Regions from separate parts of the Nibribacter ruber genome, predicted to be linked through region 2. Evidence: riboswitches for the same ligand, from Rfam matches in the RefSeq annotation. Region 2 holds a riboswitch; the other holds the start of a gene.
The links. A riboswitch is a leader RNA that binds a small molecule or an ion and turns the genes downstream of it on or off. The one in region 2 is predicted to bind S-adenosylmethionine.

Region 1: linked by a shared signal. The riboswitch ahead of metH (methionine synthase) and the one ahead of GU926_RS04285 (O-acetylhomoserine aminocarboxypropyltransferase/cysteine synthase family protein) in region 2 are both predicted to bind S-adenosylmethionine.

The regions. Positions count from the first base shown of each region.
Region 1 is NZ_CP047897.1:2,077,630-2,093,594, reverse strand. Features, by position in the region: gene metH (methionine synthase) at 1-3,149, opposite strand, end outside; SAM riboswitch class I at 3,233-3,341, opposite strand; gene GU926_RS08870 (RNA polymerase sigma factor) at 3,638-4,330, shown strand; gene GU926_RS08865 (DUF4142 domain-containing protein) at 4,452-4,997, shown strand; gene GU926_RS08860 (cupredoxin domain-containing protein) at 4,994-5,341, shown strand; gene GU926_RS08855 (cyanophycinase) at 5,352-6,215, shown strand; gene GU926_RS08850 (SAM-dependent methyltransferase) at 6,833-7,618, opposite strand; gene GU926_RS08845 (oxidoreductase) at 7,778-8,443, opposite strand; gene GU926_RS08840 (DUF5916 domain-containing protein) at 8,452-10,944, opposite strand; gene GU926_RS08835 (CvfB family protein) at 10,980-11,816, opposite strand; gene GU926_RS08830 (PorP/SprF family type IX secretion system membrane protein) at 11,945-12,991, opposite strand; gene GU926_RS18655 (PKD domain-containing protein) at 12,991-15,965, opposite strand, start outside.
Region 2 is NZ_CP047897.1:1,008,650-1,024,614, reverse strand. Features, by position in the region: gene GU926_RS04335 (FG-GAP-like repeat-containing protein) at 1-495, opposite strand, end outside; gene GU926_RS04330 (phospho-sugar mutase) at 1,219-2,967, opposite strand; gene hppD (4-hydroxyphenylpyruvate dioxygenase) at 3,138-4,232, opposite strand; gene GU926_RS04320 (hypothetical protein) at 4,403-4,816, shown strand; gene trpS (tryptophan--tRNA ligase) at 5,045-6,019, opposite strand; gene GU926_RS04310 (alpha/beta hydrolase) at 6,122-6,778, opposite strand; gene GU926_RS04305 (queuosine precursor transporter) at 6,881-7,672, opposite strand; gene GU926_RS04300 (ribonuclease Z) at 8,440-9,357, opposite strand; gene GU926_RS04295 (STAS domain-containing protein) at 9,375-9,752, opposite strand; gene GU926_RS04290 (phosphoribosylaminoimidazolesuccinocarboxamide synthase) at 9,821-10,756, opposite strand; SAM riboswitch class I at 10,967-11,077, shown strand; gene GU926_RS04285 (O-acetylhomoserine aminocarboxypropyltransferase/cysteine synthase family protein) at 11,354-12,685, shown strand; gene GU926_RS04280 (homoserine O-acetyltransferase family protein) at 12,693-13,748, shown strand; gene GU926_RS04275 (homoserine dehydrogenase) at 13,727-14,977, shown strand; gene lysA (diaminopimelate decarboxylase) at 15,093-15,965, opposite strand, start outside.

The DNA.
Region 1 (15,965 bases), 1.1 Mb from region 2:
CTCAGGTAGCCTTCGCGCATCTCATCATACTCCGCCTTCATGTCTTGCGCAAACTTCTCGCGGTTGTCGGGGCTCAGCAAAGAACCTACCACTGGCACACTGCGCGAAGCATCCAGTACGTGCACCACCGTGCCCTTGTAAGCCGGGGCAATCTTCACGGCCGTGTGCGCGCGCGAAGTAGTGGCTCCGCCAATGAGTAACGGCACGTTAAAGTTCTGGCGCTCCATCTCCCTGGCCACCGACACCATCTCATCCAGAGAAGGAGTAATCAAACCACTCAGGCCAATCACGTCTACATTCTCCTGGCGGGCAGTTTCTAGGATTTTATCTATTGGGGTCATCACGCCCAGGTCTATCACTTCATAGTTGTTGCAGGCCAAGACTACGCCCACAATGTTTTTTCCTATGTCGTGCACATCGCCTTTGACGGTGGCGAGGAGGATTTTGCCGGCGAACCGGGAGGCCCCACTCCCCTGCCCCCTCCCCCGTGGAGAGGGGGTGTCCGCTGGTGTGTTTTGAGGAGATAATGGTTCTAGTTGAAGGGTCTGCTTGATTTTTTCTAAAACCAGTGGTGTTTCCTGCAGTATTTCTTCATTAGTGAAGCGGAGAACCCGGTAACCTAGGCTGTTAAGGACTTCAGAGCGAAGAGCGTCATATTCTTGTTGTTTAGTATGATATTCTCCATCAACTTCTATGACTAGCATCTTTCTGATGCAGACAAAGTCAGCAATAAATTCATGTATGGGGTGTTGCCTTCTGAATTTATGACCTTCTAGCTTCTTTCCTCTAAGCTCTGGCCATAAGATATCTTCAGCTACGGTTGGGTTCTTCCGGCCATCACGACTAAAATTCAAAAGCGCTTCCCACTTCTTCGGATCAGCTCTAAAAACATGCTCGCCTAAAAGAGAGCCGAGGGGCTGGGGGTGGGGCTCTAACGCCGCCACTCTTGCCTTCTCCTCCTCAATAAACGGCAACAGATAGGCCACGGCCTTTTTCATGACGCGCGCACTTTTCACCACTTGCGGCAGAAACATTTTTCCTTCCTGGAACAAGTCGCCCACCACGTTCATGCCATCCATCAACGGGCCTTCAATCACTTCCAGCGGCTTCTGGAACAGGTGACGGGCTTCTTCTACGTCCTGGTCAATGTATTCCACCAGGCCTTTCACCAGCGCGTGCGTCAGACGCTTCTGCACCGGCTCACTGCGCCAGGCCTCATCCCGGACAATCTCTTTGCCTTTGTTTTTTACCGTTTCAGCGAAATCTACCAAGCGCTCGGTGGCATCTGGACGGCGGTTCAAGATTACATCCTCTACGCGCTCCAGCAGATCCTTCGGGATTTGCTCGTAGACTTCCAGCATTCCCGCGTTGACAATACCCATGTCCAGACCGGCTTTGATGGCGTGGTACAAAAACACAGAGTGCATGGCCTCGCGCACGGGGTCATTGCCCCTGAACGAGAAAGAAATGTTGCTCACGCCGCCGCTTACTTTACAGCCCGGCAGGTTTTCTTTAATCCAGCGGGTGGCGTTGATGAAGTCTACGGCGTAGTTGTTGTGCTCTTCCATGCCCGTGGCCACCGTTAAGATGTTCGGGTCAAAGATGATGTCCTGCGGCGGGAAGCCTACTTCTTTTGTTAATATGTTATAAGCACGCTGGCAGATTTGTATGCGGCGTTCGTAGTTGTCGGCTTGGCCTTCTTCGTCAAAAGCCATCACCACCACGGCGGCCCCGTAACTGCGCACCTTGCGAGCGATTTCCTTGAACTGGGCTTCGCCTTCTTTGAGGGAGATGGAGTTGACAATGGCTTTTCCTTGCACGCACTTCAGACCGGCTTCAATCACGCTCCACTTAGAGGAGTCAATCATGATGGGCACGCGGGCGATGTCTGGTTCTGAGGCGATAAGGTTGAGGAAGGTGGTCATGGCGGCTTCGGAGTCCAGCAGACCTTCGTCCATGTTCACGTCTATGATTTGGGCACCGTTTTCTACCTGCCCGCGGGCGATGGCCAGGGCTTCTTCATACTGGCCGTTTACAATAAGGCGCTTGAATTGCTTGGAGCCGGTGATGTTGGTTCGTTCGCCGATGTTGACGAAGTTGGAGCCTTCAAAGACGGTGAGGGGTTCCAAGCCGGAGTAGGTGGGAACGGCCGGTAATTCCGGGAGGGGACGCGGTGAGAATTCTTGGGCAATCTGGGCAATGACTTTGATGTGCGGCGGCGTAGTGCCACAACAACCACCCACAATGTTCACGAAGTTGTTTTCTAAATAATCCCGTATGTGCTCGCCCATCTGCTCAGGCGTCTCATCATAGGCCCCAAACGCGTTTGGCAAACCAGCATTCGGGTAGGCACTGATTCTGAATTTAGACGCTTTGTCCAAAGACTGCAAGTGCGGACGCAACTGCTTCGCGCCCAAGGCGCAATTAAAGCCCACACTCAATAACGGCATGTGCGACACCGAGTACAAAAACGCCTCTACCGTTTGCCCAGAAAGGGTACGGCCGCTGGCATCTGTGATGGTACCAGACACCATGATAGGCAGACGCTTGCCCGTCTGCTGGCTGTATTGGTCAATGGCGAACAAAGCCGCCTTGGCATTCAAGGTATCAAAGATGGTTTCCACCAATAGCACATCTACGCCGCCGTCTACCAAGCCTCTAATCTGCTCAGTGTACGCCTCTACTAAATCATCAAAGGTGATGGCGCGGTAGCCAGGGTTGTTTACGTCTGGTGAAAGAGAGGCAGTACGGTTGGTAGGGCCCATGGCGCCGGCCACAAAACGCGGTTTGTCTGGGGTCTTCGCGGTCCACTCATCGGCCGCTTCACGGGCTACGCGGGCAGATTCAAAATTGAGTTCGTAGACCAAATCCTCCATCTGGTAATCGGCCATGGCAATGGAGGTGCCGCTGAACGTGTTGGTCTCCGCTATATCGGCGCCGGCCTCAAAGTACTGGCTGTGTATTTCTTTGATGATGTGCGGCTGCGTGAGGGAAAGCAAATCATTGTTGCCCTTTACATCTGTGGGATGGTCTTTAAAACGCTCACCGCGGTAGTCCTCTTCTTGGAGGTTGTAGCGTTGAATCATGGTGCCCATGGCACCGTCTAAGACTAAAATTCGTTTTTGTACTTCTTCCTCTATGCGCGTCATCTCTTTCTGGGTTCACCGTGGGTATGGTTACGTATACAGAAAGCGCGGAGGAAAGTGGCGGGCGGGCGGGCAGGAAATTCCGTCACTCATCTCCCCCAGCACGCCAAGCGAACTGGGTAGGAAGTAGCACCCAACTGAATTGGGTTGCTAAGACATCACAGGGCCTAATCCCTCCGTCTTTCTGGATAAGTGTTGCAAATGTAAGCGCCGGCGTGTCATTCTCCAAATTGGATTATTGCTGATTTTTCATTGCTGACTGTTGGAAGGCGTTTTTGGGCTATTTCCTGGAAAACAAGCAAAAAACGGAGCTAAGAGAGTATTTGCCAAAAGTCTCTAGGCTGGTCTATGAAAGCACAGGCTCCAAAGCCATCAATGTTCCGGTCTTTTTCTTAGATGAAGGCCAATTAAAAACGTACTACAGAATGCCCTCCCATACCGCGTGAGTACCTGCTTTTCCTGCGCTTTCATCACATTCAAATTCTTCCGGCATGGAAACTTCCTCCAAAACCAAAGACCAGATCACGCACGCTTCCTTGTACTCAGATGCTGAGGTAGTGGAGCGGGTGTTGCACGGCGAGAAGGAATTGTACGAGGTGCTCATGCGCCGTCATAACCAGAAGCTGTACCGGGCCATCAGATCGTACTTGCAGGAGGTGGCAGACGCCGAAGATGCCATGCAGGACACCTATTTGCTAGCCTATGAACGGCTGGCTCAGCTCAAAAACCATCTTTTCTTCTCTACCTGGCTCATCAGGATAGGGATCAACGTGGCGCTGGGCAAGTTGCGTGACCAGAAGAAGCTAATGGCCAATGCTGTAGAACCTGGTATGTTGGTAGATTTAGCCACTACCTATCTGCAGGCGGTCAACTATTTGAGCCCTGAGCAAAACATCATTCGGCAGGAGATCAAGCAGGAACTGGAAGCAGCCATTGACAGGATTCCAGAGAAATACAGGATTGTGTACATTCTAAGGGAAGTAGAGGGAATGAGCCTGCAAGAAGTAGTACATTGTCTGGACATCTCTGAAAGCAACACCAGGGTACGTCTGCACAGGGCTAAAGAAATGCTAAAAACGAGCCTGGGCAGCCTGTTTGACCAATCCACTGCCTATGCGTTTGGCTCTACCCACTGCGATGAGCTGGTAGAACGGGTTATGCAGCGGATCCTAGTCAGTCAATAGTCATTCCCGCTTGTCAGTTTCCTGGGTTGCTGGTTTCTGGTCGTCTTAAAGATTCAGATGAAATTTTGTAACGGCTTAAGGGCAGGTGCATCTAATAAGAAACCATTAATCTATAACGACCATGAAAACACTGAAAACAACATTTTCCGGCGCTTTGGGCTTTCTGTTCTGCGCCCTGTTTAGCCACGCTGCGCTTGCGCAAGGTACTACCCAACTGTCTGATGCAGAGGTAGCCTCTGTGGCGGTGACTGCCAACAAAATAGACATTGAGTTTGCCCAAGTGGCCCAGGAGAAATCCAAGAACAAAGAGATCCTGCAGTTTGCCCAGACCATGACCAATGACCATACCGCCGTAATAAACCAGGCTGTGGCCTTGGTGCAGAAACTGGGCGTTACCCCCGTGGAGCATGCCGTGGGCAAACAACTCCTGGCAGAGGCAGAGAAAACCAAGCAAGACCTTCGGGCCAAATCTGGGGCGGCCTTTGACAAAGCCTACATTGACAATGAGGTGGCCTACCACAAGTCTGTAATCTCTGCGGTGCAGGATCTCTTGATTCCAGAGTCTGACAACGCAGACCTGAGAGGTTTTCTGGAGTCTGTGGTTCCGGCCCTTAAAGCGCACCTGGAACATGCTGAGATGGTGCAGAAACACTTCCATAAGAAATGAGAAGGTCGGCTAACTGGCGCGCCAAAGCGGTCTACGGCCTGTTCCTGCTCTTCTTGTTCATGGCGGTGGGGACCAGGCCGCGTATGCTTGCTCAGGTCACGCACACGGTAGAGATCAGTCAGATGAAGTTCTCTCCCGGCAGCCTCTCCGTCAAGAAAGGCGACAAGGTGGTGTTTGTCAACAAGGACGTGGTCACGCATAATGTCACAGAAACCTCAAAGAACGCCTGGCAGTCTCCGGCGCTGGCCAGCGGCCAATCCTGGACCCTGGTGGCTTCAAAAAGTGTGGCCTATTACTGCAGTTTCCACCCGGTCATGAAAGGGAGCCTTACGGTACATGAGTAAGCAGACGCGTATGCAAAAGCCCAAAGGGAAAATAGTGGCCATTGGCGGCAACGAGGACAAGGGCACCTATCCCAGTCCTGCCGAGGAGCATTTGCAGACGCATCTTCGGTTCTTTGACCATGGCATTCTCAAACGCATTCATGACGAGCTGCATGGCCTGGGCACCCGCATTGAGGTTATCACCTCGGCCTCCCATATTCCAGAGCAGATGGGCCAGCTTTACCTAGATGCGTTTCTGAAGCTGGGATGTGACAACGTGGGAGTCTTGTACATGCAACACTCAGACACCGCTCAGGACGACTATTTTCTGGAAAGGATCAAAAAGGCCGACGGGCTCATGTTCACCGGCGGAGACCAGCGCCGCATCTCAGAGGTTTTTCTGGGGTCGCCGGCGCTGGAACTCTTGAAACAGCGCTACCAGCAGGAGGAGAAGTTTCTCATCTCGGGGACCAGTGCCGGGGCCATGGCGCTTTCTAAGATCATGATTGAGGAGTCACGGGATGACAATGCCCTGGTTAAGGGAATGGTGCGTCTGCAAGAGGGCATGGGGCTGCTGGAAGACCTGGTCATTGACACCCACTTTGTCAACCGACGGCGCATGCCTCGCCTGATAGAAGCCATCTCGGCGTACCCGTCACACGTGGGCATTGGGCTGGGAGAGGACACCGGCATTTTGATTAGAGAGAACGAGTGCATTGAAACCATCGGCTCTGGCTTGGTAGTGGTCATTGATGGCCGACACCTGGAGGAGAACAACTTCACCCAGATAGAGCAGGGAGAGCCTCTGTGCCTGGAACACCTGCTGCTGCACGTGCTGCCCAAAGGTAGGCGCTACAATCTGGTCACCGGGGAGTTCATGGATGAGGTTAGATGATGTGAAATGAGGTGACTGTATTTCAGGAAAAGAGACTAGCAACGAAAATTCCACCTATCCCAAAACCGATTGCTGTGGTATATGCGGTTGCCTATGGGCTAGTTTGTGGTGGGCGTATAGCAAAATCAATATTCCCACTTCGCCTACTCATAGTCATTGCCTTGCCAAGCAGCCGTTTTGTTTAGACCTTAATCTTAACTCTGCCAATGGTCGTTTTTGGGCTGTTTTCCAGAAAAGAGGCTAAAAACGAAAAGCCAAGGACCGTTCTCCCCTTGGAGTGAAGTTGGAACGGGTATACAATGAAAAAGCCTGCGCGAGGGCAGGCTTTTCAAGTAGGTTCGGGGAAGCATCAGGTGATGTGCCTCACGGTTAGTGGGCCGTCAGGCAACAAGAATAGGCCGTCCTGGTGCGCATGAAAAAATGGCTTAAAATCAATGCTCACCGTTGTCAGCGTTTCCGCTATGTGATATTCCAAACCTACAATATCATGAATGACAGCTTCTTAGAGAGGGTCATTTTATAATCGTCAGGATACTGTATTTATTATAGGTAGCAGCAGAGAATTTACTGCTAAAAACTAGGTCTGCTTCGTCTAAGCTAACTTTTGCGCTTGCAAGTTAGCTTTTTTTGTAAGACTGCAGGTAGGCATTTTTGTCGGTGCGCTGGCCCACCAGCCGGAAGAAGCTGATTGTTTGCTGATTATCTTTTTTGAGCGCCCGGGCAAACGGGTCTTTTTTTTGACCATGCTCCTCAAAGTCCTTCACATACTGCTCCTTGATGAGCTGGGCGGCCGGGAGCAGCTCTGCAGTGGTCACTTCTACCAAGCCAGTCTTCTCCCAGAGCTTCTTCCACCAGGGTATGGAGTGGATGTAGTACCAGTAATCCTGGTAGTCTTCCTGCAGAAAATCCGGGACCTGGTCCAGCGTCTCAATCTCCTCCAGAAAGCAAACGTCCACCACGCCAATGTAGCCGTCGGGCTTCAGGAACTTGCAGATGTAGGGTAGGTACTTGTCATCCGTGCCAAAGTAGGTGTACGAGTCAATGACCAGCACCACGTCAAAGAATTCCTGCGGAAAGGGCAGGGACCGGGCATCTGCCTGAATGGGGAATACCTGGTTCTCTAAGTTCTCTTCCAGTATGCGCTTGTAATTGTCTGTTGCAGAGATGGCCTCATCTACCGCCCATACCTGCACCCCAAACTCCTTGGCCAGAAAGATAGAACTGATGGCCTTGCCGCAGCCCAAGTCCAACACGCGCATGCCCTTCTTGAGCGGAATCTGAGCCGTAATGCTCTCCAGGTTGAAAAGCACGTTCTCGCCCATGGAATGGGTACGCACCCAATGAGGGTCATATTGCACACTGCGCGGAAAGAGGTGTTTAAACTGATGCTCAGCAGACGCCATGGGTAGAAATTAAGAAGTAGAAGTTTTCTTAATACTCTAATCTCTGCCTCGGGTTTTAGAAAAAATCGTAGCTGGGTGGCAATAATGTGCTTCTTACTTTAGCCGTTTTTAGCCTCTTTTCCAGAAAACAAGCCAAAAACAACAATCAGCAATCAACCATTAGGCTGCGTATTGCTGCATTTGCTCAGAAGGGTGTACCAGCACGCCACCGCCGTCTTGTTTGGCAGCTTCCAGCATGGCTTTGGCTACGGTTTTGGCTTGAATGGGCCTGTACTTGCGCAGAGGGCCGCGCAGCAGGAACCCAAACCAGCGCATGGCGACGGCGGCCATAGTCTCACCCGTTCGTTTCTCCTGGCGGTTGCCCAAAAGCAAAGACGGCTGGAAAATGTGCACGGCGGTGAAGGGCAGCGCTTTCACGGCCTGCTCCATTTCGCCTTTGGTGTGGTTATAGAAAATATGCGACTCTGGGTCTGCGTCCAAGGCAGAGACTACCAGAAACTGCGTGGCGAAGTTCTTGGCGGTGATTTTGGCCAGGTTCACCACGTAATGCAAGTCCACCTTCCGGAAGTTTTCCTTAGAGCCCGCCTTTTTGATGGTGGTACCCAGGCAGCAGTACACGTCATCTGCCACCAGGCTTTGCTGCACCTTGGTCAGGTCATTGAAGTCTACCACCAGCTGCTTTAGCTTTGGATGTTCTTGGTGCAGGGGGCGCCTGCCAATGGAGATGACCTTGCTGTATCTGGGGTCATTCAGTAGCAGTTGCAGGCAGTGGCTGCCCACCAACCCACTGGCACCTGCAATGAGGGCGGTTTTGGCAGATTCCATAGAGTCCGTTATTTTTTGAGGGCTTGTTTTATCACCAGGTAGTCCAGATAATATAACAGCTTAACGGAGAAGCTATTTAATTGGTTAGCGTGCAGGGTATTGTTGAAATTCCTGAAATAGTTTGTGTGCGTAGGCACCAGATCATCGTAAATGGCATTCTTCCAGACAATGCTCATCTCACTGCCCGGGGCAAACCGCCAGCTGTACACCACGTCTATGTTGAAGGCGTTGAAGTTGCGGTTAGCGCTGGACGGGCTTTCAGCCATGTTAGTGTATGCACTCATGTTGCCGTCTTCCTGCAGTAAGAAATACTCATGATAAGAGGCGTTGGAATAATAGTGACGGGCGTTAATATTCAAGGCCGTGCGGGCATTGAATATGTAAGACCCAGTGAGGCTGTTCTCAATGGTTTTCACGGTGCGTCGGCCAAAGACGATGTCTTTTTGCCCGTTTCCACTGGTTAGGTTCTTTACAAAACCAAAGCTGTTTAAATTTTCATTGTAGCCGGTTCTGTAAACGAGCATCAGGTGGTCACTCACGCGCACTCTGGGGCTTACATTCACCCAATAGGTCTTCTGGTCATATTCTCCTGAGATGAAAATGCCGCCGTTTACATCCAGGGCAAACCTTTTGCGGTAATCAGAGGAAATATAGCCGCTGTACTCTGCGCCGCCGGGCTGTCTCCATTTACGGTTTGGTACGCCGTTCTCATAAGACCTGGGTTCAAAGTAGTCATAGTTGTTGTGCGGCAGAAACGCGAGGGTATAGCCAAAAGCCAGGAAGTTCTTGGTAGTGGCGTTGGTCTCAATAAAGTAAACTATCTGAGAAAAAGCTGCTGGCTTGTACAACATGCGATGCTGGATGCCCACGGCGTTGTAGAGGTTGTTCAACTTCCAGAAGGGCTTGTAGATGTTATACCGTACGTTGGCTTTGTTGTCAATGCTGTTGTTGTTGCTCAGGTAGCCCAGGTCATTGATGTCATAGGTGTGGTTCTTGACGCTATGCTCTGCCGTAAACTGAAAGTTGCCGCTGGTCTTGCCAAACCAGGCGTTATAGGTGTAGCCCAGGTCTACCTTTTCCTGCGAGGGCTCTGTGTTTTTAAAATACTTCTGGCTCAGGTTAAACTGCCCGCCGCCAGTATAGCTGTTCTTTTTGTTGGAGAACTTGGCCAGCACCCCAGACACGTTGGCGTTGTAATAGCCATGGCCCCTGGTCACATTGGTGTTGGTGAAGGTGATGTAAGAACTGTTGGGCAGGCTTTGGTCCAGCACCAGCACGTTGTAGTTGGTCACCGGATCCGTTAATACTTCAAACTCCTCACCGATTTCCTCGCTGCGCAGGGTAGCATAAGTGTTTTTGGTCACGGCGTTGAAGACGCCAATGCCCAAGCCCTTGTTTGTTCGCCCAGAAACCTTTGTAGCGTTAACCAGGCTGGCCTTGTCTGGGTTTTCTATCACAGAAATGGTTTCGCCGTACCGCTGTTTGTCATAGGGCAGGCTGAAGTATTCTATTGGCGTGGTGCCAATGCGCCTGGAGTAGAAAAGACCGGCTTTGTTAAAGAGTTCTGTCCCTTCTGTAAAGAACTGCCGATTTTCATTGAAGCGCACCTCAAACGGAGAGAGGTTCAGTACTTGGGCGTCTGACTGCGTCTGCCCGAAGTCCGGGACCAAGGTCATGTCCAGGGTGAAGGCGTCGTTGATACCGTATTTCACGTCCATGCCGCCGTTCACACTCATTTCCACCTTGTCTTTGCCGGCTTCATTATGCGTGGCGTACCCAGAGATGTAGGGCATTAAAGAGAGACGTAACGGAGACTTGATGTTAGAGATGCCTTCTACCTGGCCAAACTGATTCACGAACCCTTGTACGGAGCTGTCCACGAAGTTCCAGAAGGCATCCTCGCGGTAGCGGCGTATGCCCCGCCAGAAGTTAATGCCCCAGGTTTGTACCTCCTTATTAGGGAAACGGATGGCGGAATACGGAATCCGGATCTCCACGGACCAGCCTTTGTCATGGCGGGCCACGGCGCTCTGCCACACGGCGTCCCAGGCGCGGTCATCGCCGTTGCTGGTCAGCTTAAAATCGGTCTGCACGCCAGAGGTGGCCACCTCAAACCCGAAAGCGTTCTGTTTGTCTAAATACGTGTCAAAGTATACGCCAAACATGTCTGCGTTCACCTGGCCGCCGTCACGGGCGCTTAACTGGGTAAGGATAGAGTCTGGGGCGGTGTCAAAGAGCATGGCGCTCACGTACACGGCGGCATCGTCATAGAGCATGCGCACCTCGGTGCGCTGCTTGGAGGGAGCTCCCAAGTTAGGAACGTTCTGTATGAAGTCTGAGGCCACGGGTGCCTGCTGCCATATTTCCTCGTCTGGTAGGCCGTCTAGCTTAGGGGGCGTCTGCGTGCGGGCGGCGGTTATTTTCTTGGTAACTTTGGGCGCCTGCGCCTGACAATACAGGGCGCTGCAGATAAAAAGAGAAAGTAGACAGACGTATTTCATTGGGCAATGGTAATGGCAAAAGGGATGGGCAAGCGCTAGTTCTTGGGAGAAAGACTCACGCTGTCTGGCAATAGTTGCACGTCTCCTCTTTTATATAAGGCACCAATCGCTTTTTTAAAGGTCTTCTTGCTCATGCCCAAGGTCTGGTAGATCAGCTCTGGGCTGCTCTTGTCAGTGAGGGATAGGGTGCCACCCTCTGCCTTAAGCTTGGCTAGAATGGCTTCGGCGGCTTCCAGGGCCTCATCATAGCTTTGTTTTTGCAGGCTCACATCCAGGCGGTTGTCTTTCCGTACTTTTTTCACGAAGCCTTGAGTATATTCTCCAGATTGCAGCGGTTTGAAGATTTCGTTGCGGTAGAGCATGCCCAGAAAACCGTTGTTTACCATCACTTGGTAGCCCAGGGCCTTCTCCGGGCCAATCAGAATCTGCACCTCTTCACCTTCCTGCGGAGGCATGTCATCATAATTAAGAAAGGGAGCCAGTTTGGTAGAGCCCACCAACCGGTCAGAAGATTCGTCTAAGTACACGTACACCAGCGCCCATTGGCCCACGTGCAAGGGCTCATGCTGGTTCTGGTACGGCACAAACAAATCCTTCTCCAGGCCCCACTCCATAAATGCCCCAAAATTGCTGATGTCTTTCACCTGCAAACAGGCAAACTGGTCTACCTTGGCTTTGGGTTCTAGCGTGGTGGCAATGAGGCGGTCTTCAGAGTCACGGTATACAAAGACGGTGATCATGTCACCCACGTGCACGCCCTCCGGAATGTACTTGCGCGGCAACAGCACGTCTCCATCCTCAGAGCCCAGATAATAGCCGTGGTCCAGTTCTCTCAGAATTTCAAGGTAGTTGTAGTCGCCTAGGTGCAGCATGCCGTCCAAAAATGTATGGTTATTTGAACAAAGGTAGAAATTCTAAGCGGCACCTTGGATAGACGGCGCAAACTTTGTGCAAAGCCTTCGTTTTTGGGCTGTTTTCCAGAAAACAGCCCAAAAACGAACTACCAGTACTGGGAAGGGGAGAAGACGCCTCGGGTGTTGCGGAGCATGAGGCCCAGCACTACCTCGTGGCTGCCGTGGCTCACGGTACCGAGCGCGCTGGTGGTGAAGTCGTAGGCGTAGCCCAGGTGCAGGCGCTGTTTCAATTGAAAGCCCGCCATGGCCACCGCCGCGTCATGATGCCGGTAGGTGCCGCCCAGCCAGAACTGGTCCCGGTAGTATACCTTGGCGGTGGCGTCAAAAGACAGCGGGCTGGGGCTGGCGTACTTGAGCACCAGGGAGGGCAGCACGCTGAACTGCCGGCCCGCCGCGAACCGGTAGCCGCCGTGCGCGAAGAGGTGGCGCTGCTGGCTGGCCGGCGTCTGGCCCGGCCCCGAGGCCCGGAAGCTGAACGGAGCGGGCAGGATCTGCGCCAATGACACGCCCGCGTAGAAGCGGTCGCCGTAGGCCATGAGGCCCACGCCCAGGTTGGGCCGGGTCTTGCGGTAGTCGTTGGCGCTGGTCACCGGGTCGCCGGGGTTGGTGAAGGAGAGGTGCTCCCAGTTGAGGCCGTACTGCGTGACGCCCGCCGCTATGCCTGCGGCCAGCTTGACGTTGGCGCTGAGCGGCAGGTGGTAGGCGTAGAGGAGCTGGGCATCGGTGCGCTTGAGGCCGGCGGCCTGGTCCACCTGGATAAGCGCGCCCAGCCCGTGGTGGGCGCGGGTCTTCTGCAGGGTGCTCTTGTGCTGGGGCTTCCACTGGGCGCGGCTCTTGGTTTTGGAAAAGGACTGCGGCCTGAACGTGGTGGGCGTGCTGTTGTAGTCCAGCTTGCCAAGCGACATGTGGCCGCTCAGGTAGTAGGAGGTGGGCGCGCCCTCCAGCCCCACCCACTGGTTGCGGTACCCGGCACGCACGTCCAGATAGTTGTCGGTGCCGGAGATGGCTGGGTTTAGGAGAAGCGGATTGAGCGTGTACTGGCTGTAGTGCGGAATCTGCTGGGCACGGCTTTCTACCATAAGCAGTAACACCAATGCCAGCACAAGCGATACTTTTCTGAATAGCTTTTCCATTAGCGCAGGATAGTTAAAGACCCAGAGAACTTAGGACGCCCGTTGTGCGGGTTGATGATGAAGTAGTAGGCGCCCACCGGCAGGTCCACCCCGTTGCGCCTGCCGTCCCAGGGCACGGGGTAGCCGTGGGCGGTGTAGACAAGCTCTCCCCAGCGGTTGTAGACCTCCATGCTCAGGTTAGGGTAGTCCTCCACGCCGGGAATCTCCCAGGTGTCGTTCACGCCGTCGCCGTTGGGTGAGAAGGCCTTCGGGATCTTGAGTTTCTTAAGCACCGTCACCAGCACGCTGTCCACGTTGGGGCAGCCCGCCGCTGAGAGCACGTTCAGGTAGTATTGGGTGGTGACCAGCGGCGTGGCCACCGGGTTGCCAGTGTTGGTGTTGCTCAGGCTGGTGCCCGGCGTCCATCTCAGGCTGCCTTCCCCAGTGCCGGCCAGGGTGGTACTCTCACCTTCCACCAAAACCACGTCTTTGCCAGCGTCTGCCTTAGGCGTGGGCCTGAACTTGATTTCCATTTCGTCAAAAACATTGACACAGGGGCTGTTGCTGGCCGTCCAGCGCAGCACGTAGGTCTCGTTCATTATGCCCGTGAAGGTGGCCTTGGGTGAGGTTGCATCAGAGAAGTTTCCGCCGGCGCCACTAGTCACGGTCCATTTCCCGGCGGCGGGTTTGGTTACATTGGCAGACAGGGTGGTAGTGGTCTTGCCGCAGATCAGCTGGTCGGGGCCGGCGGTGGCCACGGGCGTAGGCGTGATGACGATTTGCTTGGTGACGGTGCTGGCGCAGCCTTTGTCTGAGGTGACGGTGAGCCGGACGGCGTAGGTGCCTGGGTTGGTGTACTTGTGGCTGGCCTTCTGTTGCGTAGAGCTGGTGCCGTCCCCAAAATCCCAGGCCCACTTGGTGAGCCTGCCGCCCGAGAGGCTGGTCATGTCCTGGAACGTGACCGCGTCTGCCTGGCAGCCCACCGTGGGAGAGAAGTCCGCGCGCGGAGTGGGGTAGACGGTGAAGGTCTTGGTGAAGGTTTCTTCGCAGGAGTTGGCCGCCTTCACCACCAGAGTCACTGAGTAGGTGCCGGGCGCAGTATATTTGTGGCTCGGGTTCTGCTCCGTGGAGGTTTTTCCATCCCCAAAGGCCCAGTCATAGGAAAGGGCGCCGTTGCCGTTGGCCGTAGAGGTGTTGGTGAACTGGGCTGCCTCGCCCTCGCAGACGTTGGCCGTGGTGAATCCGGCCACGGGGTTGGGTACGACGGTGATCTGCTTGGTGAGAGAATCTGTGCAAACAATGCCCGACCAGACGCGCAGCTTCACTTGGTAGGTGCCTGCGGCTGCATATTGGTGTTTAGGGTTTCGGTCATCGGAGAATTGTCCGTCTCCGAAGGTCCAGCGCCAGCGCACAATGTTCCCAAAGGCGATTTTGCTGGCGTCTGTGAACTGCACGCCCTGCTTCTGGCAGAAGGAGGAGGCGCTTAAGTCCGGCTCGGGCACGGCGCCGCTCACGGTGTAGGTGTTGGAGGCCGTTGCCACGCAGCCCTTGTCTGAAGTGGCGGTGAGCTTGACGGTGTAGACTCCCTCTGCCGCGTAGCGGTGGCGCGGGTGACGCTCCGTGGAGGTCTTGCCGTCCCCGAACTCCCACAAGTAGGAGAGGGTGCCCAAGGCGATGCGGGAGGTGTTCTGGAAGACCGCATCGTCCTTGATGCAAATATCAGGTAGGTTGAACTCAGCGATGGGTTGGTGGTTGACGGTCACCGAAAGCTGGGTGGAGTCTACACAACCTTTGTCTGAGGTTACCTTCATCTTTACCAAATAGGTGCCGGGCGCGGCGTACAAATGCTTGGGCGAGGCGGCCGTAGTCAGGGCAGAACCATCGCCAAAATCCCAGGCCCACTGCGTAATGCTTCCCTGGGCCACGGTGCTTTGGTCTGTGAACATCATTTGTTGTTGGTCACAAACCGCTGGTGCGCTGAATTTGGCCTTGGGCGGGGCATAAATGGTGATCACCTTTTGAATTTCATTGATGCAGAGCGCCTGCGTTGCCACCATCAGAGTTACGGTGTAGGTGCCCGGCGTCTTGAACTGGTGCAGTGGGTTTTGTTCTCTGGATTTGGTGCCGTCCCCAAAGTTCCAGTACCACTCTTTCAAGACCTCGCCGGTAGTCACGTTGGTGGCATCTGTGAACTGCGTGCTTTCATTGGTGCAGACCGTGTTGTAAGTAAAATCTGCCTGCGGGTTGTTGTGTACCTCTACCTCAATGTAGGTAGAGTCCTGTGAGTCACAGTCGTTTCCGTTGGACTTGGTGGTAACCAAGGATACCGTATAGGTGCCGGGTTTAGGAAACGTATGCGAAGGATTTTGCTCAGTTGAGGTGGCGCCATCTCCAAAATACCACTTCCAGGCCAGCGGGTTGTAGATGGCAAAGCCTTTGAACTTGATGTTGCGGCTATCACAGACAGAATCTGACAGCACCGTAATGTTCTGCACCAGGTTGTTCACGTTGGCCCCCGCCGAGTACCCATATGATTCTACCTGCCCAAACCCGTACGCCACCGCATTGAACCCGCTGTCTGCCTTGAGCGCGTGGTTTCCCTGTTGTACCGTGTTCTGGGAATAGGCAAACTGTGGATTGGCGGGAATAGGCGTGAACGGCACCTTTTTGCCGTCCATCAGAAACGTGGCCGTGTCCTGCGCCTTCATGGTCACGTTGATGTAGTGCCTGGAAATCTGGAAGTCTTTGGAGGAGTACAGCGTAATGTCTTTTAGGGTCTGTTCAACAGGATTGACCAAGGTCATCTCGGGGTCTGCCTGCACGTTGTCACAAGACTGGGTTTTAGCGTATTGCGCAAACAGAATGGGCTTATCTGAGGAAACGAAATTGGGTGTGCTGCTCTCAAATTCATGGAACTGCCCCTTGTTTTTGGTTACTGGCGTGCCGTTGATACTAATGGTAGTATTGTCCTCAGAAGCCAGAACTCTAAATACAT
Region 2 (15,965 bases):
GTCCAGGTCAGTAACTGTAGGAGAGGCATATTTCTGGGTGTTGTTGCTCTGAACAGGGTTCAGGTTGATCAAATACTGATTTCCCTGGGTAAAGCTTAGGGAGTTTGCAGCCGACTGAATATAATGCTCTACGTTTCCGGCTATGGTACCTATTAACAAATCTAGCAAACCGTCATTGTTCAAATCTGTAAAAACAGGACTGGGGTTTTCCGCTATTTTATTGCCGTTGTAGAGAAACGGCGTGTAAGAAAGATTGCTGGAAGAAGTAAAAGTGTAAGAGTTAGTAGTGCGCTGAACGGTGACAGGGGCGCTCAAAGCGGTTCCGGAAGGAGTGGTTACCCGAATGGGTCCTGTAAAGGCAGTGCCTGGTACCTTCACGGTAATCTGCGTGTCGGTATTAACGGTAAACTTGGCAGAGGTACCCGAGAAAAGGACAGAGGTGGCCCCATTTAAGTTAGTGCCTGTCAAGACTACCTCCGTATTTGGCTGAGCCACGATAGGAGTTATGGAAGAAACAGTTGGTGCGGTCTGAGCCCAAGTGAAAAGGGGAGTAAAACCAACTAAAACTAGGATAAAACTAAGGGTCGTAAATAATCTTGTCATGAATGTTTCACTATTTCATGAATTGTTATGTGCAATTCATATAGCAACAAGATCGGCAAAAACTATGGGAGGCTGAAGCTTATTTCGATGAACACAGACAATTTCCCGATGAACAGGAAAACTCCTTAAATATATCTACAAGCTATATATTGTATTGATAATATGAGACTTAGAGTCAATATGATAAAAGAGATAATCAAACTAAAGAACCAACTGATTTTGGAAACTTGATATTTGTAAAGTTATAAAATAGAAGATTAGTGGTATGGGTTTATTTGAATAATTAAAATATCGTACCAGGTTTGTAATTAGAACATAAGCAATATGTAAATAGGATTGATTTTCCTGGCTAGGTACTTGATTTGGGAAAAGCAAGGCCCTTTACTAACCTGTTTTCCTTTATAACCAACACCATATCTTTCGTTGGAATTTCTTAAAGGCGATGAATAAGGTGGTGTATTATTCCTGATGCTATAGAAAGCAAGCAAAATGTTTTGAGACCAAGCATTAAGGTCCGTTTTTGGCTTGTTTTCCAGAAAACTGGCCAAAAACAAACTCCCGCCCATGCATTCGCTAAGGCGGGAGTTCATAGTATAAAGGAGAAAGGCAGATGGCTTATTTTAATTGCAGGTTTTTGATCACTGCCTCTATCTTTTCATCTAGCTTCTGACTTACGGCATCATAGTCTGCGGCAGAAGCCAGAGGTTCTTTCACACTGAAGTAGAACTTGATCTTGGGCTCTGTGCCAGAAGGGCGTGCCGACACCTTGGTTCCGTCCTCTGTGAGGAATTGTAATACGTTGGAGCTTTCCAGGCCAGTGGCGCTTTCTTCACGGGTTTGAAAATTCTTCCGGAACCCTGTCTTGTAATCACTGATCTCAATCACTTTAGATCCAGCAATGGAGGTAGGAGGGTTCTCCCGGAGCTCCTGCATCATTTCCTGTATCTCCTGGGCGCCGCGGTGGCCCTTTTTGGTAATGGAAATCAAGTCTTCCTTGTAGAACCCGAATTCCTCATACATCTGAATCATGAGCTCATACAAGGTTTTGCCCTGGTCCTTGGCCGAGGCCGCCATCTCCGCGATCATGGCGCAGGATGAAACGGCATCTTTATCCCGCACAAAGTCCCCAACCAGAAAGCCATAGCTTTCCTCGCCGCCGCAGATGTACTGCGCCTTGCCTTCTTTCTCGCGCATGATGGTGGCAATGTACTTGAAGCCGGTAAGAGTCTCGTAGCATTCTACACCAAAGCCTTCGGCAATGCGGTTAATTAAGTCTGTGGTGACAATGGTGCTCACTATGTATTCATTGCCTGTCAGCTTGCCCGCTTTCTTCCAGGCGCTCAATACATAATAGGTAAGCAAAGCCGCAGTCTGGTTGCCGTTAATGAGCACGAATTCGCCTTTGTGGTTTTTCACGGCAATCCCCACGCGGTCCGCGTCTGGGTCGGTAGCCAAAACTAAATCAGCGTCCAGTTCACGGGCTTTGTTCATGGCCAGGGTCATGGCCTCTTTCTCTTCGGGGTTGGGGTAGACCACCGTCGGGAAGTTTCCGTCTGGAGTGGCTTGTTCCTCCACCACGGTCACGTTGGTAAAGCCAAAACGCTCCAATGCCTTCGGCACCAAGGTAATGCCCGTGCCATGGATAGGAGTGTAGACGATCTTCAAATCCTTCTGGCGTTGAATTACGGCCGGGTCTACCGACAGGGAGGCCACCTTGTCTAAATAGGCCTGGTCTACGTCCTCCAGCACATATTCCACCTTAGAATGATCACGGGCGAATTTAACCTGGTCTACGCTCTGTATTTTGTTGACCTCGGCAATGATGTTCTTATCATGCGGGGCCGTTACCTGGCCGCCATCGTTCCAATAGGCCTTGTACCCGTTGTATTCTTTGGGATTGTGCGAGGCCGTCAACACCACGCCGCTTTGGCAACCCAAGTGACGGATGGCAAATGAAAGTTCTGGCGTAGGACGCAGCTCTTTAAAGAAGTACACCTTAATGCCGTTGCCAGAGAAAACGTCTGCCACCACATTGGCAAACTCAGGGGAGTTGTTGCGGCTGTCATGCGCAATGGCCACGCAGATCTCCTGGTCTGGGAACGACTTTAAGAGGTAGTTGCTCAGGCCCTGGGTAGCCATGCCCACCGTGTAGCGGTTCATGCGGTTGCTGCCCACGCCCATGATGCCGCGCAGGCCGCCGGTGCCAAACTCCAGGTCTTTGTAAAACGAATCAGTGAGGGTGTCTGCGTCTTTGGTTTCTACTAACTGCTGTAACTGGGATTTAGTGTCTTCATCATAGCCTCCCGTAAGCCACGCGTCTAATTTGGCCTGCACGGCCGCGTCTAATGACAAGTTATTTTCCATAGGATGTGTGTAGAGAAAAGGGCAAGCGTTTTTGGCCTGTTTTTACGAAAACAAGCTAAAAACAGCCGTGTTAAATTTGAAGATGTGAAAATTTGAAAATATGAAGATGTAGAAATGAGACTAAAAGGGAATCATTTTCACATTTTCAAATCTCCACATCTTCAAATCAATTAAAGGTTTCCGCGAAGGGCTTGTTCGCGTTCAATGGATTCAAACAGGGCTTTGAAGTTGCCTTTGCCGAAGGACTTGGCTCCTTTGCGCTGAATGATTTCATAAAACACGGTAGGGCGGTCTTGGGCGGGTTTGGTGAAGATTTGCAATAAGTAGCCTTCATTGTCGCGGTCTACCAAGATGTTTAGGTCTTGCAAAGGCTTCATGTCCTCGTCAATCTTACCTACGCGCTCGGCTAAGTCTGCATAGTAAGAAGCTGGCACGCTCAGGAACTCCACGCCGCGTCTGCGCAACTCGCCCACGGTAGCCACAATGTCATCTGTGGCAATGGCGATGTGCTGCACGCCCGGGCTGTGGTAGTAGTCCAGGTATTCCTCAATCTGCGATTTCTTCTTGCCTTCGGCGGGCTCATTGATCGGGAATTTGACATAGCCGTTGCCGTTGCTCATCACTTTTGACATAAGGGCAGAATACTCGGTGGAGATGTCCTCATCGTCAAAGGTCAACAGCAGTTGGAAGCCCATCACTTCCTCGTAAAACTTCACCCAGGTGTTCATCTCGCCCCAGCCCACGTTGCCTACGCAGTGGTCCACGTGCTTCAAGCCCACAGAAGTGAACGGGATGTTGCTTTTCTTGGCCACAAAACCCGGCATGAAGGCACCGGTGTAATTCTTGCGCTCCACAAAGGTGTGTATGGTCTCGCCGTAGGTATAGATAGAAGCTACCTTTACTTCGCCAAACTCATCTGTCAAGGTCTGGGGCTCACCGGCCGACTTGGCCCCGCGTTTGGTGGTTTCTTCATATGACTTGTAGGCATCGTCCACCCACAGGGCCATCACCTTTACGCCGTCGCCGTGCAGGCGCACGTGCTCAGAGATAGGGGAGTCTGGCACCAGAGACGTGGTGAGCATGAACCGGATCTTGCCTTGCTGCAGCACATAGCTCACGCGGTCGCGCACGCCGGTTTCTGGGCCGGCGTAGGCCACCTGCTCAAACCCGAAGGCGCTTTGGTAGAAATAGGCGGCCTGCTTGGCGTTGCCTACATAGAATTCAATATAATCTGTACCATTAAGGGGAAGGAAATCTGTGGCCATGGTCATATAAATGTGCTTTAATGAGATGAAATGGTGAGAAAACCGTGTTTTCTAGGTAAAAATAGGAGAAATTGGCAGGAAAGAAAACAAGTATTCCTTCGGTAGTTTTCAGGCAATGCTTGGAATTAGCCGTAGATGTTATAAAATTTGTAAAAAAACCGACAGACGGCATGAATATCCAAGAACTGAATACATCGCTGGTGACGCTTATCCAGAAAAAGCAGGAACTAAGCAAGCTTTCCTATAATGATGAACGCTACGACGACGTAGAAGAAGAACTGCATGACCTGGAAGACGAGTTCAACGACAACTTCGGGGAATACCTGGAAGACGTGTTGGGCGATGTGCATACCCAGGTCTGCCCAGACACGGACGTTCTCCTACCTACCGCCTACCTGCCAGAAGCCATGAACGCCGAAGGCCAGGTGGAAATTACCGGCAAAGAAGGCGTGTGGGTAGAGGCAGACGCCTATCCCAACAAAGAAGCCCGCTTGCTGTTGGTACCCAACCCTATGCGCATCTTCTTAAGCGTAGGCAAGAACGTGCGCCAGGAAGTCTGGAAGTCTGATAATTCTGGACGCTAGGTTTTAGACGTTAGATTTTAGATTTTTAAAGAGGCTCCATTTCAAGTTTTCTTGGATGGAGCCTCTTCGTTTTTGGCCTGTTTTGGTGAAAACAAGCCAAAAACGGCAGTTGCTTTATAAGAGGTTCAAAAGATTCATTTCATTCTTGACTAAAACGAAGAAGCCGCGGCAATCTGCCTCGGCTTCTCTTATTGTCAAAAATCTAAAATCTAATATCTAGCTACTATCCTAGAATCCCAACTTCTCCCGTACGCGCTTCAGCACCGGGGCACCAATGGCGCGGGCTTTGGCGGCACCTTCGGCTAGTTTAGCGTCAATCTCTGGCAAGTTGTTCATGTAGTACTGGAAGCGTTCGCGCGGCTCTGCGTACTTAGTGATGATTAAGTCATACAATGCCTGCTTGGCGTGGCCATAGCCGAAACCTCCGTTCAAATAATTCTGACGCATGGTCTCCAACTCAGATTCTGAAGCCAACAGCGCATATAACTTGAAAGTGGTATCCGTGGACGGGTCTTTGGGCTCTTCCAAGGTTTTGCTATCAGAGACAATGCTCATGACGCGCTTGCGCAATTCCTTGTCTGGCAAGAAGATGTCAATGGTATTACCATAGGACTTGCTCATCTTGTCGCCGTTAATACCCGGCACCGTCATCACGCTCTCATCTACCTTCACCTCTGGTATCACAAATGTATCTCCGTAGATGTGGTTGAAGGATGAAGCCACGTCGCGGGTGATTTCCAGGTGCTGCACCTGGTCTTTGCCTACCGGTACAAAGTTGGCGTCATACAACAGAATATCGGCGGCCATGAGGATAGGGTAGGTGAACAAACCAGCGTTCACGTCAGCCAACCCACGTCTAGCCGACTTATCCTTGAAGGAGTGCGCATTGGCCAGCATAGGGTACGGCGCAAAGCAGCTCAAATACCACGTCAGCTCGGTTACCTCGGGCACATCGCTTTGTCTATAAAAGATGTTGTTGTCTGTGTCAAACCCGAAGGCCAGCCACGCCGCGGCCACTGCATAGGTATTCATGCGGCGCTCCTCAGCGTCTCTGATAGAGGTGAGCGAGTGCAAGTCTGCGATGAAGTACAGAGAGTCATTGCCGGCTTTCTTGGAAAGCTCAATGGCGGGGAGGATGGCACCCAGCAGGTTGCCCAAATGCGGACGGCCACTGCTCTGGATACCGGTAAGAATTCGTGCCATAAAAATGTACGTTAATAGGGTACAAAGTAAATCATTGACGGGCAAACGGGAAAGGAGAATCCGTTTTTAAGCTGTTTTCCAGAAAATACGCCAAAAACGAGCCTAGTCCAGGTACTGGTTGAGCAGATTGCTGACTTCCTGGGCGCGGTTCAAAACCATCAGATGCTCGGCGCCCTTGAGCACATGCACATGGGCGTACTGTGGCACGGGGAGAACCTTGTCGGCATCGCCGTGCAGTAGGATGACCTCTTGGTCTTGGGCCTTGTGCCGCCAGTGCAGAATCTGCGTGAGCGACCACCTTAGAAAGTGCAGGTCTGTGTCTTGAATGATGGATTTGAACAGTTTTTGCTCTTCTTTTGAATGCACCCCAAAAAGCCAATACCCAGGGGCCGGCCACCGCTTGGCTACCTCAAACGGGAGCCACTGCTGCATGCGCAAAAAGCCACCCACACGATAATACCACGGCAGGGCACCCGTGTCTGCCAAGCTAGACAAAAGAATGACGCGCTTTACGGGAATAAGCTTGGCCATCTCCTGGGCCACCATGCCACCAAAGCTCAGGCCAATTAAGATGGGCGGCTTTTCTGAAGGCGTAATCTGAGCCAACAACCGTTGCGCATAGTTTCGTAATGACTCTTGCTTCTCTGGCCTGATCCATTGAATAACCACCGGTGCCGGATGCCGGAGTTTCAGGTTATGAAACAGCCGTTCATCGGCGCCCAGGCCGCTCAATAAATACACCGGAGAAAGATCTTGCATAGAAATATTAGAAGCTTTGTTGTCTGTCTACGTTAAGCATGAAGCCCATATTGGATTACCTCGTTTTTGGCCTGTTTTCCAGGAAATACGCCAAAAACGAGCCTAGTCCTTAGAAATGAACGTGTCCATGGGGACGGCGTGGTCACCGGCCAAATACCTGTCAATGATAGGGTGGGCCAAATACAACACCGGGGTCAATACTACTGCCACCACAAACTTGTACAAGTAGTTGATCACAGACACAGACAGCACGGTCTTCAAATCCCAATTCCCGAAGAGGTAGAACGCAATGAACAACACTACTACCGTGTCTACCAACTGAGAAATAAGCGTGGAGCCGGTAGCTCTAAGCCATAGTTTCTTGCTGCCCGTTAGGTGCTTAAGCTTATGGAATACGTAGGCGTCCAGTAACTGCCCCACCAAGAATGCCACCAAAGAACCAATGATGATGCCCAGGCCCTGTCTGAATACCCGGTTAAAGGCGAAATCCATGTCAAAGGCGGTCCCGTTGGGGCCTTGGTTGTTCACATCCAGCCAGAACTGTGCCGGCGGCAGGGTGGTGGCCGCTACTATCACCAGAAAGCCATACGCAATGAGCATGGCGGTGAGCACGCTTATCTTCTTCACGCCATCCCGCCCGAAGTACTCATTGATAATGTCTGTGGTCACAAACACGATGGGCCAAATAATGACGCCTGCCGTCAGATTAAAATCCAGTGTGGCGCCCAGAACCGGAATCTGCGCCCCGGGCAGACCGAACACTGCCTCACCCGAGAAAATCTTAACGCCAATCAGTTCCGCCAGCAACGCATTGGTCAGGAAGATGCCGCTCAACACCATGAAGAGCTGTCGTTTTCTATAGCCCATGTTGTGGGCATCTGTGGGTATGGACATGGACTTTCGTTGAAAGGTAAAGACCTGTAAAGATAGTGCTTATGCGATATTGTCAACTCATAAACTGGCAGACTTGTTATTTGTTGGAGATAGTTCGTTTTTGGCTTGTTTCCTAGAAAACAGCCCAAAAACGGAAGGATTGCTGGTTGTCAATTGTCGATTGATTTACCTGCCGATGTAAACACCTCCCTTCGCCCCCTCAAGGGGAGAATCTACATATAGTAATAGCCTTTGCTTCTGCACCTGTTCCAATTGCGTTTAGCATAGGCTTCTACTACTAGCACCCGTTCCAGTCTTTCCGGCGAGTCGCCTAAGCAGGTTGCCGCCTCTGGCAGGACGACGGTCACGACAAAGCAAGACTGGTTAACAATCAGAAAAATTACCACGCAGAAGAGGCAAGCTGGTACAGCGCGAGGCGGGAAGACGAGGCCCCGCGGCCGCGAGCGCTTAGCGGGCACAATGCAACAAGGCAGCATAAGGGCACCGGATGAAGTGACATTGCTCAGGAAAAGCCAACGGAAGTGCATCACCTGTAATAGAAAGTCACAGATGTAACCTCTACGCCTTGGAAGAAGGCTGTAATGGTCATTGGTGAGAACCCCTACAATGGCGGTAGGGAAATTGGAATACAAGCGCAAGGCAGGCACAATGAAGTTTTCGGTAGATACTTCGGCAGGTTCTGGATGACGAGAGGAGTTCGTTTTTAGCCTGATTTCCGGGAAACAAGCCAAAAACGGAAGAATACTTTGAAGGAACGTAGAGCCCGACTACTCCAAGACGCTAATCGTTTTACCCTCCACCGCTAGGTTAGTATTGGGGAACACAGCCTGCGCCTCTGCCAGCAACGGCGTCAGGTCCTTGTAGCGCGCTGAGAAGTGCCCGATAAGCAGACGCTTCACCTGAGCTTTTAAAGCCAACGTAGCGGCCTGCTGGGCGGTGCTATGGAAAGTATAGTCCGCGCGCTGGGTCATGTCACTTAGGAAAGTAGATTCATGGTAAAGCAGGTCCACGCCTTTGATCATGGGTAGAATATCTTCTTTGTATTTGGTATCTGAACAGTAGGCATAGCTACGGCTATGCTTGGGCTCAGTGGTCACCTCCACGTTGCGCACCAATACTTGCCCGGCCTCATCTAGAACATCCTCGCCCCATTTCAAGCGCACCAGTTGCGGCGGCGTCAAGAAGGCAGGAAGCTTGCTTTTGAGCAGGTGTCGGGGTTTTTGCTTTTCCTTGAACAGATACCCGCAGCAATTGATGCGGTGCTGCATAGGTAAGGTGTGCACGGTAATGGTTTTGTCCTCAAAGATTTTCCGGCAGACGGTGGTGTCTACTTCATGGAAATTGATCTTGTAAGGAAGCTGGGTGCCGGCGTACTTAAACTGGAGGGTTAGTATCTCGGCTAAGCCTTTGGGGCCGAAAAGGTTGAGAGGGGCGGTACGCTGCTGCAGGTGCATAGTGGACAGCAACCCGGGTAAGCCAAAATAATGGTCACCGTGGAGGTGACTAATGAAGATGTTACAAATGCGCTGATGCTTTACTTTGTAACGCATCAGCTGCATTTGTGTACCTTCTCCGCAATCAATCAGGTTTAATTGATTGCCAATTGCCAAAAGTTGGGCGGTATGATGTCGGTCAAAAGAGGGCGTAGCAGAAGAACTGCCAAGAATTTTTAGCTCAAAGTCCAAACCGGCGCCCTTTTAGACTATTCTTCTTTCTTGGTAAGATCGCTCTCAATTTCGTGTAAGAACACGCGGTCAATGCCTTCTTCTACGGTTGGCAAGATGTTCAACACAGACTCTAACTTAGAGATAGTGATCAACTTCATTACGTGCTCCTGTAAACCCGTCAAGATCAATACCCCTCCAGAAGAGTTGCAAAGACGGTTGGCGATCAGGATAGAAGAAAGCCCAGATGAATCTGTATATTTTACGTTGGTAAGATCAAGGATCAAATTGGTTATACCTTCTGCGTTCAACTTCACAAACTCTGACTTCAGATCTGGCGCAATCGTGGTGTCAAGCTTTTTTTCATCTATCGTGATGACGGTATAATTCTCTTTTTTATCAATTGTGTACTTCATAAGTAACAGCAAAAAGGTTTAGAGTGCGAATCTACCAAAAATTGGTGGAATATCTGTAACAAAGTGGTTTAAAAAATGTTGGAAGCAATGCTCTTTTGCAGGGCTTCCAGGTCCTGGGCGTACGGCTGGGGGGAGAACGTTTCGCCTAAGACTTGCTCGTATAATTCAATGTAACGCTGGGATATTTCGGCCACTTTTTCATCTGTCATTTCGGGCACCTGCTGGCCGTCTTTTCCCTGGAAACCTTGCTCAATCAACCATTGACGTACAAATTCCTTTGAAAGTTGCCGTTGCGGTTGGTTGGCATCCTGCCGTTCCTGGTAACCCTCTGAGTAAAAGAATCTTGAAGAATCCGGAGTGTGGATTTCATCTATCACATAGATGACGCCATCTGCCTTCCCGAACTCATATTTAGTGTCCACCAAAATCAAACCGCGCTCAGCCGCCAGCTCGGTGCCTTTCTGGAAAAGGGCTCTGGTATAGGATTCCAATTGCAGGTACTCGTCTTCTGAGACAATTCCTTGTTGGATGATTTCCTCACGGGAGATGTCCTCATCGTGGCCTTCGGCGGCTTTGGTGGTAGGGGTGATGATGGGTTCTGGCAGGCGGTCATTCTCCTTTAAACCTTCTGGAAGAGAAACGTTGCAGACGGTACGTTTGCCGGCGCTGTACTCGCGCCAGGCGTGGCCAGCCAAGTAGCCGCGGATTACCATCTCCACTTTATAGGTCTCGCATTGCTTTCCTATGGTTACGTTGGGCGCCGGATGACTGATGACCCAGTTGGGTACTACGTCTTTGGTGGCTTCCAGGAACTTGGCGGCAATCTGGTTTAAGACCTGTCCTTTAAAAGGGATGGCTCTAGGCAGGACCACGTCAAAGGCAGAGATGCGGTCGGTGGCTACTAACGCCAGTTTGTCTTGAAAGTAATAGACGTCCCGCACCTTGCCCCGGTAGAACCCGGTTTGTTCAGGAAAATGGAAATGGGTTTCTTTGAGCGCTTGCATGGCGTGTGCTTAAGGAGGCAAAGTTAGAAAAGGATGCGAAGGGGGCAAGCAGAAAAGACGGTTTCCATTTTTGACCTGTTTTCTGAAAAATACCCCGAAAACGAAAGTGCCGGAACCTGCGTAAAGAAAAAATAAAAAAAATAGAAGGATTTTTGTTTTTGTCCAATTCGTCTATACATTTGCAGCATCAAGTCAATTATTCCGGTAGTTGATTTATAAAGAAGAGTGGAGAGACAGGCTCTGTGAAGCTCTAGCAACCTACCTTGGTGTAAGGTGCTAATTCCTGAACCCAACCGCATAGTGCGCTGGGGAATATAAATTGATACAATGATGGAAAAACAATTCCAAACCATTCGTCAAATCACAGCAGAGCACTTTTTAGTGTTCACCCAGACCCTTGTGTCTGCCATCCTCACTTTCTTGCGTCATCCGCAGCGAATGCCCGTGCTGGGTTATTGTTGCTGTTGTTGCCGCTAATCCAGCCATTTCTCCTTCTTGTTTTCAGGGCTAACCGCGCGTAGCCTACTGGTTCTGCGCGTATCAATTTAGCCACCTGTCTTGCTTTTGTTCAATTTTAAATTGTAACCTGGTATTCCCATGTCTAATACTTTCCATTTTGATACCCTTCAGCTTCACGCTGGCCAAGAAATAGATGACACCACCCGATCCAGAGCGGTTCCTATCTATCAGACTACCTCTTATGTGTTTGAAAATGCGGCTCACGGCGCCAATTTGTTCGCCTTAAAGGAGTTTGGCAACATCTACACCCGCATCATGAACCCCACCACAGATGTGTTTGAGAAACGCATTGCCGCTTTGGAAGGAGGCGTTGCCGCGGTGGCGGTCGGTTCAGGACAAGCAGCTCAATTCATTGCACTTACCAACATTTTACAAGCTGGCGACAACTTTATTGCCTCCAGCAATCTGTACGGCGGTTCTTACAACCAATTTAAGGTCGCCTTCAAGCGGTTGGGCATAGAGGTGCGCTTCACCAAAAATGACGAGCCTGCGTCTTATGCCAAATTGGTGGATGAAAACACCAAGGCCTTCTACCTGGAGACCATTGGCAACCCGCGCTTTAACATTCCAGACTTTGAGGCCATTGCGGCCGTGGCTCTAGGTCACAAGCTTCCTTTAATAGTAGACAACACCTTCGGCGCGGGCGGTTATCTGTTCCGGCCGTTGGAGCACGGCGCTAACGTGGTTGTGGCTTCGGCTACCAAATGGATTGGCGGGCACGGCACCAGCGTGGGCGGCGTGATTGTAGACGGAGGTAACTTCAACTGGGGCAACGGCAAGTTCCCACAGTTCAGTGAGCCCTCAGAAGGCTACCACGGCCTCAATTTCTGGGAAGTGTTCGGCGCCGAAGGGCCTTTCGGGAACATTGCCTTCGCCATAAGAGCCAGAGTGGAAGGTTTGCGCGATTTTGGCCCGGCCATCAGCCCGTTCAACTCTTTCCAATTATTACAAGGGTTGGAGACGCTGTCATTGCGCGTGGACCGCACGGTGCATAACGCCTTGGCTTTGGCCCAGTGGCTGGAAGAGCACCCAGCCGTAGAAAGCGTTAATTATCCGGGCCTTTCTTCCAGCCCTTATCATAGCTTGGCCAAGCGCTATTTGAAACGCGGTTTTGGCGGGGTCTTGAGCTTCAACCTGAAAGGTGGCAAAGAAGAGGCCGAAATCTTCGTCAACAACTTGGAACTGGTGAGTCACTTGGCCAACGTAGGTGATGCCAAGACGCTTATCATCCATCCGGCTTCTACCACCCACCAGCAACTTTCAGAAGAGGAGCAGTTATCGGCGGGCGTGAACCCAACGTTGTTGCGCGTATCGGTGGGCATTGAGCACATTGATGACATCCAAGCTGATTTTGAGCAGGCGTTTGCCAAGGTGAAAATTGCCCGTCCAGTCGCCGAGGCGCTTAACTAAGGTAGCCATGTTGAAAGGACGAGTTTTTGAATTTAAAGAAGCGTTTGAGTTGGAGTCTGGGCGGCAGCTGCCCGGCTTCCAACTTTTCTATACCACCTGGGGCACGCTCAATGAGAATAGAGACAACGTGGTCTGGGTATGTCATGCTTTTAGTGGCAACACGTTTGTGAAAGACTGGTGGGGCGGCCTCTTCGGAGAAGGCAAAACCTTTGACCCCGCCAAACATTTCATTGTCTGCGCCAACACCTTGGGCGGTTGCTATGGCTCTACAGGGCCCTTGTCAGTGAATCCAGAAACGGGTCGGCCTTATTACCACCAGTTCCCAGCGCTGACCAATCGTGATGTGGTAAAGGCCTTCCAACTTTTGCGTGAACATCTGGAATTGGATACCATACAAGTGTTAATTGGCGGTTCTTTGGGCGGACAGCAGGCTTTGGAATGGGCGATAGGAGAGTCAGAAGTGATTAAAAGGTTGGTGCTGGTGGCTTCCAATGCGGTGCAGTCGCCGTATGCCATCGCCTTGAACGAGACCCAGCGAATGGCCATTGAACAGGACGTAACCTGGCAGTTGAACACCGACGGAGCCGGTGCCCAGGGTTTACAGACGGCGCGGGCGGTGGCTATGCTATCTTATAGGAGTTACCAATCCTACCATCAGGGACAACGGGAGCAAAATCCTAAGTCCTTGGACAGGTACAAAGCCGCATCGTATCAGCGCTACCAAGGCGAAAAACTGGCCCAGCGGTTTAACGCCTTCACGTATTGGCACCTCACCAAAATGCTGGATTCTCATAACGTGGGTCGCGGGAGAGGAAGCGTGGAGGAGGCTTTAAACCAAGTGCAGGCGCAGGCACTTATTATAGGAGTGGACTCTGATGGGCTGTTCCCGCTTAAAGAACAGAAGTTTGTTGCCCGGTACCTGCCCAATGCCACCTTGCAGGTTATACAATCTGAGCAAGGCCACGATGGGTTTTTACTAGAGACCGACCAATTAGAAAAAAGTATCACCTCCTTCTTGGAGCAAAAACCACAAAGAAAGACATGGATACCAACCGTATTTTAAAGATAGGCTTGTTCGGGTTTGGGTGTGTAGGGCAGGGGCTCTATGATATTTTGCAAAAGCAACCCAATCTCCCGGCTCAGGTGGTAAAAATCTGCGTGAAGGACCCTTTGAAGGAGCGGTCACTGCCAGCCAACCATTTCACGTTTGACGCGCAGGAATTGCTCAATGATGACAATCTAGATATTCTGGTAGAAGCCATCAGTGACGCTCATGACGCCTATGACATTGTCACCACGGCGCTTCGCCAAGGCAAGCGGGTGGTGACCGCCAACAAAAAGATGGTGGCCCACCACCTGGAGAAGCTGTTGCAACTACAGGCAGAATATGGCGGGTTGTTATTGTATGAGGCGGCCGTGGCCGGGGGCATTCCCATAGTAAGAACCGTGGAAGAATTCTTTGGGCAGGAACCAGTGAGTAGAATTTCCGGAATCTTGAATGGGTCCTCCAATTACATCCTGAGCCAAATTTTCAAAGAGCAGAAGCCCTACGCTGAGGCATTACAGGAGGCGCAGGACAAAGGTTTCGCGGAGTTGGACCCTTGGCTGGACGTAAGCGGCGCCGATTCCAGGCACAAGCTCTGCATCTTGTCGGCGCATGCGTTTGGTAGAGTTCTGTCACCGGAAGAGGTGCCTTTTATTGGCATCAATGCCCTATCTCAACCTGACTGGGAATTTGCTAGATGCAGGGGAGCGGTCATTAAATTGGTGGCTTCACTACATAAAACGGAAGAAGGGAAACTGGTGCCCTTGGTACTGCCCACGCTGGTACAACCTACAGATGACCTGACCACGGTGGAGCAGGAGTTTAACGGCATAGTAGTAGAAGGGGCCTATACCGGGTTGCAACTGTTCAAGGGCAAGGGCGCCGGCGGGCTTCCTACCGGCGCGGCGGTCTTGTCAGACATTGCCGGTTTGTTAAAAGGCTATCAGTACCAATATCCAAAACTCCAGCAAAATCAGGAAGCGGCCGAACTGGACAAAGGTTTTGAGCTGGAAATATACGTCCGCACCGAGAATGCTAGTTTGTTGGGCGTACTAGGCCTTACCAAAATTATAATGTTGCAACGCCAAAGCGAGACCATTAGTCTTGTAGGAAATGTGACATTGGGTGCGCTTGTGAAATACCAGGAAAAATTGCGGGAAACCGGCTCTTTGGTCATGGCTACATCTGTTCATTACACAGGCCATGAAAAGAAAATAGCCTCACCAGAATTGGCAGAGGCTATCTAAGAGAATGCTTGTTAATTTTCGTTTATTCACGTAAAGCGCCCGACATTTAAGTTGGGCGTCTTCGTTTAAAACCGTTTTCGGGCTGTTTTCTGTTAAACAGCCCGAAAACGGAATTTTAGTTTACATACACCGCCTGCACGAGGTTACGCAGATTGTATTGATTCGCCATTACTTCGCCGTAGGCGCCAGCCGTTCTAATGGCCATCAAGTCGCCCCGCTTGGTTTCGGGTAATTGAATAGCTTTAGAGAAACTGTCCGTAGACTCACAGATAGGTCCTACCACATCATAAGTTTTAGCCGGCAGAGTGCTGGTCAAATTGTCTATGTGGTGGTACGCTTGGTACAAGGCCGGGCGCATCAACTCGGTCATGCCGGCGTCCAGTATCACGAAGTTGGTTTTCTGCCCGTGCTTCATGTACAGCACCTTAGAAATCAAGGTGCCGCAGGCGGCTACTAGGGCGCGGCCCAACTCAAAATGTACTTGCTGTCCTTCGCGCTTGTCCAGCAACTTATGGAAGATGGCAAAATAGTTGGCAAAATCAGCGATGGTGTTGGTGTCTGGGTGTTTATAATCCACGCCCAGGCCACCGCCTACGTTCAAATGCGGGAAAGTAAAACCCTTGTCTTCAAACCACTGCTGTATCTCATTCACGCGCGCGCACAGGTTCTCAAAGGCTCGCAAATCTGTAATCTGCGACCCGATGTGGAAGTGCAAGCCAATCAACTTTATATTAGTCCATTGTGCCAGTTGCGGCAACAAGACCTCTAACTCCCACATGTTAATGCCAAACTTGTTCTCCTCCAGACCAGTGGTAATGTGCTTGTGCGTGTAAGCGTCCACATTCGGGTTGATGCGCAGAGCCACCTGAGCAACTTTGCCCTTGGCGGCCGCCAGCTCATGGATGACTTCCAACTCTTGACTGGACTCGCAGTTAAAGCAGAAGATGTTGTTGTCCAGGGCTAAGTTTATCTCGGCGTCAGACTTACC